Regions from separate parts of the Clostridium gasigenes genome, predicted to be linked through region 2. Evidence: riboswitches for the same ligand, from Rfam matches in the RefSeq annotation. Region 2 holds a riboswitch; each other region holds the start of a gene.

Region 1 (2,206 bases), 1.1 Mb from region 2:
TAATAAATATCGCATTTGCAGTTTCAGCAGCATTTGTAATTGGAGATCATTTAGGATTTACAGCAGGAGTTGCTAAAGAAATGATTTTCCCTATGATAGTTGGTAAACTTGTAGGTGGAATTACAGCAGTAGTTATTGCTTGTATAATCGCTAATAAAACAATGGCTAAAAATAAGAGTAAATAATAATAAATATGTAATTAAGGAGTGTTAGTTATGGAAAATTTAGATAGAAGCATTATTGAAGATTTAGTAAGAAAAATTATTAAAGAAAACTTATCAGGAGTAACTAATGTAAATGCAGATAGACATGTAGATCAAAGTGGAATTATGTCTGTTAAGTTACCTATGCTTAAGCTTGAAAAGTTCGATACAGGTAAATCACAAGACAATGTTATGTTAAGAGATGCATTATCATTAGAAGAAAGTCCAAGACTTGGTTGTGGGCTTATGGAAATGAAAGAAACAACTTTTGATTGGACATTAATGTATGATGAAATACAATATGTTATAGAAGGTAGACTTGAAATAAATATAGATGGAAGAAAAGTTTGCGCTGATGCTGGAGAAATTATTTTAGTACCTAAAGGTAGTAAAATACAATTCTGTGTACCAAACTATGCTAAATTTATGTATGTAACTTATCCAGCTGATTGGGCAGAACAAAAGTAATTGAGTTGTGAAACAATCAAAAATATGTTACTATAAAAAAAGATGAAAATAAAATTTAATATAATTATTAATTAAGGAATATGGTGAAAATCCATAGCAGCCCCCGCTACTGTAATTGTGGACGATAAGCTTAAAAAACCACTAGAATTAAAGTTCTGGGAAGGAAAGCTTAAAGAATGAAGCAAGAGTCAGGATATTTAATTATAATAGAAAACTATATATCTTCGGAGGGAAGAGCGTTGTATTTATAACTATTAAATTATTTTGATTTTAATATGTTTATATAAAGAAGCACTTTTTTTAGAGTGCTTCTTTTTGTTTTAGAAATTTTAAAATATAAGGAGAGAATAAAATGAATAATAAAAAGGTTTTAGTATCATTATTAATTGTAATTATAGCTATAGGGGGATACTTTAGTTATAATAAGTTTTTAACAGAAAAGACTGTTAAAGGAAATAAAGAGATAACTGTTACAGTTATAAACAAAGATGAAAATTATGAAAAAGAGCATATACATAGAACTGATGCAGAAAAGCTTGGAGTAGCATTAGATGAAATGGGAATAGCAGAAACAAGTAAAGGCGATTTTGGTAGAATGGTTACTAAAGTAGATGGAATAGATACAGAAATGGCTAAACAACAATGGTGGAACATAGCTATAAATGGAGAAGATGCACAAACTGGAATAGATGACACAGTTATAAAAGATGGAGATAAAATAGAGTTTATTTATAAAGTAGGTTTCTAAAAATGAGAAACAATTTAAAAACAATTATATTGATGGGTTTCTTAGGAGCTATTGTAGTTGTATCTCAAATAGCATTGAATTTTATACCAAATGTTGAATTAGTATCATTATTATTAATAATATTTACGCTGATTTATGAAAAAAAAGCACTATATATAGTCTTTGTATTTGTAATGTCAATGGGTCTTATGTATGGTTTTGGTTTATGGTGGATAGGATATTTAATAATATGGCCAGCCCTTGTTATGATAACATATATTTTAAAAAATAAATTTAATAAGAATTTTTTAGGGTTAGCTATTTTTTCCGCAGGATTCGGATTAATATTTGGAGCATTATATGCAATACCGTATATATTTGCTTCAGGAATGAATGTAGCAATAGCTTATTGGATTAGAGGGATTCCCTTTGATTTAATTCATATGGTTGGAAATTATTTTGCTATGATATTATTAGGTGAAAAAATATATAATTTATTATTATTTTCAAATAAAAAATATGGATATTAGTTATTTTCAAAAGCCTTATATAAATAGTTCTAATGTGATAAAATTAAATATATAAAAAGAACTTATAAATAGGCTAGAAGATGAGATTCAAAAATTTTTAATATGAAAATTGGAGGAAATTATGATAGAAAAAAATAGTGTTGAAGTAGCAAAGATAGCAACTAAAATGGCCATATCAACAAGAGAAGAAGAACATAAATTAGTAGATGAGTTAAGAAAAGAGGATATATTTGCAGTAGCAGTAGATATAGGTGGAAACTTAAATACATCTATACCTA
Region 2 (2,206 bases):
TTATTAAACTCCAAAGAGCATTTAGAAGTTTAACAACATAAATATAGCTAATAAGTTTATTATAATCTTTAATGTTAAATCTTCCAGAATAGGCCTTTAATAAATTAACACGTCCATTATAATCTTGTAACCATGCAACAGTTGCTAAATCAAAAAAAACATCGCAAGTAGCTGAGAACTCATAATCTATAATATATAAATTTCTATCATCTATAATTATATTAGAAACATTTAAATCGTTATGACAAAGGCCTACGAATTTATTTATTTCTAGTTCCTTTTCAAGCCGAAATAGTTTTTCTGTTAAAGAATATATATAAGTAGGCAGTGGAAGTTTTAGATTAATACATATTTTTATTCTCGCCCTAATTTCATTAAATGGATTGAAATAAGTTAAAGATGTTGTTAAATGTAATTTTTTTAAGTTGATACATAATTTCCTTAATAAGCGCTCAGAATTAAACTCTATTTCTGTAGGCATTTTTCCATTAATCCATTTATATACCATATTTCCAGTCTCCACATCAAAGTAAATAGGCATATGGCATAAATTTAAATCGCAAGCAGTATGTAAAATAGTTAATTCATTTCTTCTACTAATATTAAATGGAGTTGGATTACATAGACGTATAAAATATAAATTATTATAATAAATTGCTTTGTAATTATTATTACTAAGCCCTCCAATTTGTTCTAGTGAAGATAAAAAATTCATATCCCAATTTAAGGAATACTTTAAAAAATCAATTATTATAGAATTCATAAAATCTCCTTACTTATTGACTTTTGTATTAATTATAAGTATTATAACAAAAAGGTAATAAATATGTAATGGTTGTTTAAATACATTAAAAGGGAAATAGGTTAAAAGCCTATACGGTCCCGCCACCGTGAAAGTTAGTTTTTTCAATTATTTTATTTATAGAAATTAATAAAATAAAAGTCTTAACATAATTTAAGTCGGAATACCTGCCAATACATTAACGCTATTAGGGAGCTTTTAAAATATAGATAGTTCATCAAATGATTGACCTGTTATTTTTTCAGCACCCTCAACTTAACGGTGTATTAAGGGTGTATTGTATTTTAAGTAAGAAAAGTATTCTTATTTATTTTGTTATGCAAGCATCTTATGTTAAGTAAGATGCTTTTTTGACGTTCAAATAGATTTGAAAGAAAATTAAAGTTATGAATATAGATATGCTTAGTAAGGCACTTCAAAAAATAAGTATGTCTGAGATATTTTTATTAGGGGGTATAAGGTGCGATTTGAAAATAAGGATAGTTTAAAAAAATTTATAAATGATATTAAACCTGCAAATAAGAAAGCTTGTAAACTGGCAAAGGAAAGGTTGGATTCGTTGGCAAAACCCCTTGGAAGCCTTGGGAAATTGGAAAAAATATCAATAAAGCTTGCAGGGATTACAGGTAACGTTAAAAATAGTATAAATAAGAAATGTATAATTATAATGTGTTCTGATAATGGTGTTGTAGAGGAGGGGGTAGCCTCGGCACCTCAATATGTAACACTTGCTCAAACTATTAATTTTACAAAAGGATTAACAGGAGTAGCTGTACTTGCTAAAGAAAGTAACTCAGATTTAATAGTAGTTGATATAGGTATTAATAGTGATAAAGAAATACCAAAGGTCTATAATAGAAAAATAAGAAAAGGGACAAGCAATATAGCTAAAGGACCAGCTATGAGTTATGAAGAGTGTGTAAACGCTATAAATATTGGTATTGAAATGGTAGGAAAGGTAAAGGGAAAAAAATATGACATAATAGGTGTAGGAGAGATGGGAATAGGAAATACTACAACAAGTAGTGCTGTACTAATTGCACTTACAAATTGTGTCTTGGAGAAAGCAGTTGGTAAGGGTGGAGGTGTAACAAAAGAAGCCTTTGAGAAAAAAAAGGTAGTAATAAAAACAGCTTTAGAAATAAATAATATAGATATAAAAGACCCAATAGATATTATATCAAAAGTAGGTGGATTCGATATTGCAGCTATGGTAGGAGTGTTTATAGGGGCAGCTTATTATCAAATACCTGTAGTTGTAGATGGTTTTATATCGGCAGTTGCAGCACTAGCAGCAGTTAAGATTAATCCATTAGTAAGAGATTACTTAATAACATCACATTGTTCTAAAGAAATAGGATATAACATTGCGCTCGATGAGTTGAAACTCGATTCTATGGTTAA
Region 3 (2,206 bases), 1.1 Mb from region 2:
AATAACACCGCTGTTTTGTGCCATATATGTATTTATACCTCTTTCATGCCAAAAATCTACATCTCCAAGTTTTTTTTCAGCGAATAGAGAATACCAACCTAATATAAAATCAGGTTCTAATCCAATAACCTCTTCTTTTGTAGGTGTTTTTTCATAATGTTTTAACTTACTAAATTCACTTTTATATTCATCTTTAACATCATGATCCAATCCAGACACTCCAATTATTTTATCCTGTAATCCTAATGCTAATAATGTTTCTATTGAATTTTGATATACTGCAATAACTTTTTCTGGTGATTTTTCAAAAGTAACTTTGACAGGATTTTTAGCATAATCATATGTTGTGATTGTAACAGGATAATGTGCTGACTGTTCATTACTATTTTCTACTTTAGTTTCTGCTTTAGGTGCTGTTGTCTCATCTTGATTCCCACATCCGGTTATTCCAAATGCCATTAACCCTATTAAAATCATACTTATTATCTTTTTCATTTTAAGTTTCTCTCCTTTATTTATCCCTTGTATACCCAATCAATACTTCTTAATATTTTTAATGAGTACCTTCTACCACTTCTATATTATATCTTTTAAATATCTCTTTTATTTCTTCTGTTCTTTGAATTTGACACTTAACAATACAAACACCAAGGTGAAGCTTTTGAACCCCTGCTTGTTCTAATTTTCTAGCAATATTTATCAAGTTTTCATCAGAATTACTTGAACATGAATCACATGTGAAAAATGACATAAGTTCTAAATTTTCGTTTTTATATATACTAAAGTTTTTCTCTCTGTTATTTAAAGCTTTAAAGCATCCCATGGTTGTACATATTCCATTTATTTTTTCACATACTCCGATAGCTATCTTCATTTTTACCTCCTATAAAATAAATTATTCCAAAAAAAATGATAACCTTTTAACAACAGTTAAAAGGCTATCAATTGAAAAAAATATTTTTCAAACGTTTCCCCCCCTATCACTCGTAGAGTTGTCATCACATTAAAATAGGCAGGTCTTCTGGCTTAAGTATCAACACTCCTGCAGTCTTCCCAGTTTCCCAGTGACATATTGCAAGAGCTCCTCTATTACAGCGGCGGGACCGCGTGGGATTAAAACCCACTTCCCTTTTAATTAACAGATATTAAATACCTGTTAAACCTATTTTTGTATATTCAATTTTACAATTTTATTTTATCATATTACAATTACATTAATCAAATAAATTTTAGTTCTATATTGCTTCAATTTCCTCAAAATCTCTGGTTACATCTTTAACCCATTTTCCACTAGTAACCCTAAATATACTTACTATAGATTTCAATACTTCATCTGACTTAATAATAAAGAAAACTATAACTATTGGTAATTTAAATACGAATGCAGCTAAGAATCCTCCTGGAATTGCAACTAACCACATAAATATAATGTCATTAACAAGAACAAACTTAGCGTCTCCACCACCCCTAAGAACTCCCATCATCATATTAACCCCAAGTGATTGAAAAACAACTATTATAGATGTTACTTTCATTATCTCCATGGCTATCATTTTAGTAGCGTCTGTTACATTATATAAATCAACAACTACCGGTCTTATAAGATATATAATTATTCCTGCTATCATTCCCATAGCAATACTAAAAAATCCAATAGTAAAGGCATATTCTACCGCCGCCTCTTTCTTCCCTTCCCCAATTGTATTTCCTACTATAACTGCTGCTGCATTAGATAATCCAAATATAAATACAGTTACAAATTGATGAGCCACGGTATTTATACTATTTGCTGCTACTATATCTGTACCCAGCCTCCCTACTATAATAGAAATCATAGATGCTCCTGTTGACCAAAGTAACTCATTAAATAGTACAGGAGTACAAATCTTAATAAAATCTTTTAGCATTAACTTATCAATTTTCAATAAGTATTTTATTTTAAGCCTTATTTTCTCTTCATAAAAAGCAATGAATATTAATACTATTGCAAATTCAATAATTCTTGCAATTACCGTTGCTATTGCAGCTCCCTTAATGCCAAGTTTTGGAGCACCCAAGTTACCAAAAATAAGTACCCAATTAAGGAAAGCATTAACTATTAATGAAATACTATATACTACTATTGATATTCTTACAGTTTTAACAGAACGAAGAATCATAATTGTACAATTTGTTACTGCATAGAACAGATATCCTATGCAAATAA

The links. Region 2 has a riboswitch for cobalamin ahead of cobT (nicotinate-nucleotide--dimethylbenzimidazole phosphoribosyltransferase). Riboswitches for the same ligand answer to the same signal wherever they lie in the genome.
Region 1: it holds a riboswitch for cobalamin, as region 2 does, so the genes downstream of both, J1C67_RS01495 (DUF4430 domain-containing protein) here and cobT (nicotinate-nucleotide--dimethylbenzimidazole phosphoribosyltransferase) in region 2, are expected to answer to the same signal.
Region 3: it holds a riboswitch for cobalamin, as region 2 does, so the genes downstream of both, J1C67_RS01820 (CGGC domain-containing protein) here and cobT (nicotinate-nucleotide--dimethylbenzimidazole phosphoribosyltransferase) in region 2, are expected to answer to the same signal.

What each region holds. Positions count from the first base shown of each region.
Region 1 is NZ_CP071376.1:308,476-310,681, reverse strand. Features, by position in the region: gene eutH (ethanolamine utilization protein EutH) at 1-185, shown strand, start outside; gene J1C67_RS01500 (cupin domain-containing protein) at 216-671, shown strand; cobalamin riboswitch at 745-870, shown strand; gene J1C67_RS01495 (DUF4430 domain-containing protein) at 1,024-1,419, shown strand; gene J1C67_RS01490 (hypothetical protein) at 1,422-1,928, shown strand; gene J1C67_RS01485 (HutP family protein) at 2,050-2,206, shown strand, end outside.
Region 2 is NZ_CP071376.1:3,331,747-3,333,952, reverse strand. Features, by position in the region: gene J1C67_RS15630 (choline/ethanolamine kinase family protein) at 1-763, opposite strand, end outside; cobalamin riboswitch at 816-991, shown strand; gene cobT (nicotinate-nucleotide--dimethylbenzimidazole phosphoribosyltransferase) at 1,263-2,206, shown strand, end outside.
Region 3 is NZ_CP071376.1:367,631-369,836, forward strand. Features, by position in the region: gene J1C67_RS01815 (ABC transporter substrate-binding protein) at 1-495, opposite strand, end outside; gene J1C67_RS01820 (CGGC domain-containing protein) at 554-874, opposite strand; cobalamin riboswitch at 995-1,181, opposite strand; gene J1C67_RS01825 (MATE family efflux transporter) at 1,236-2,206, opposite strand, start outside.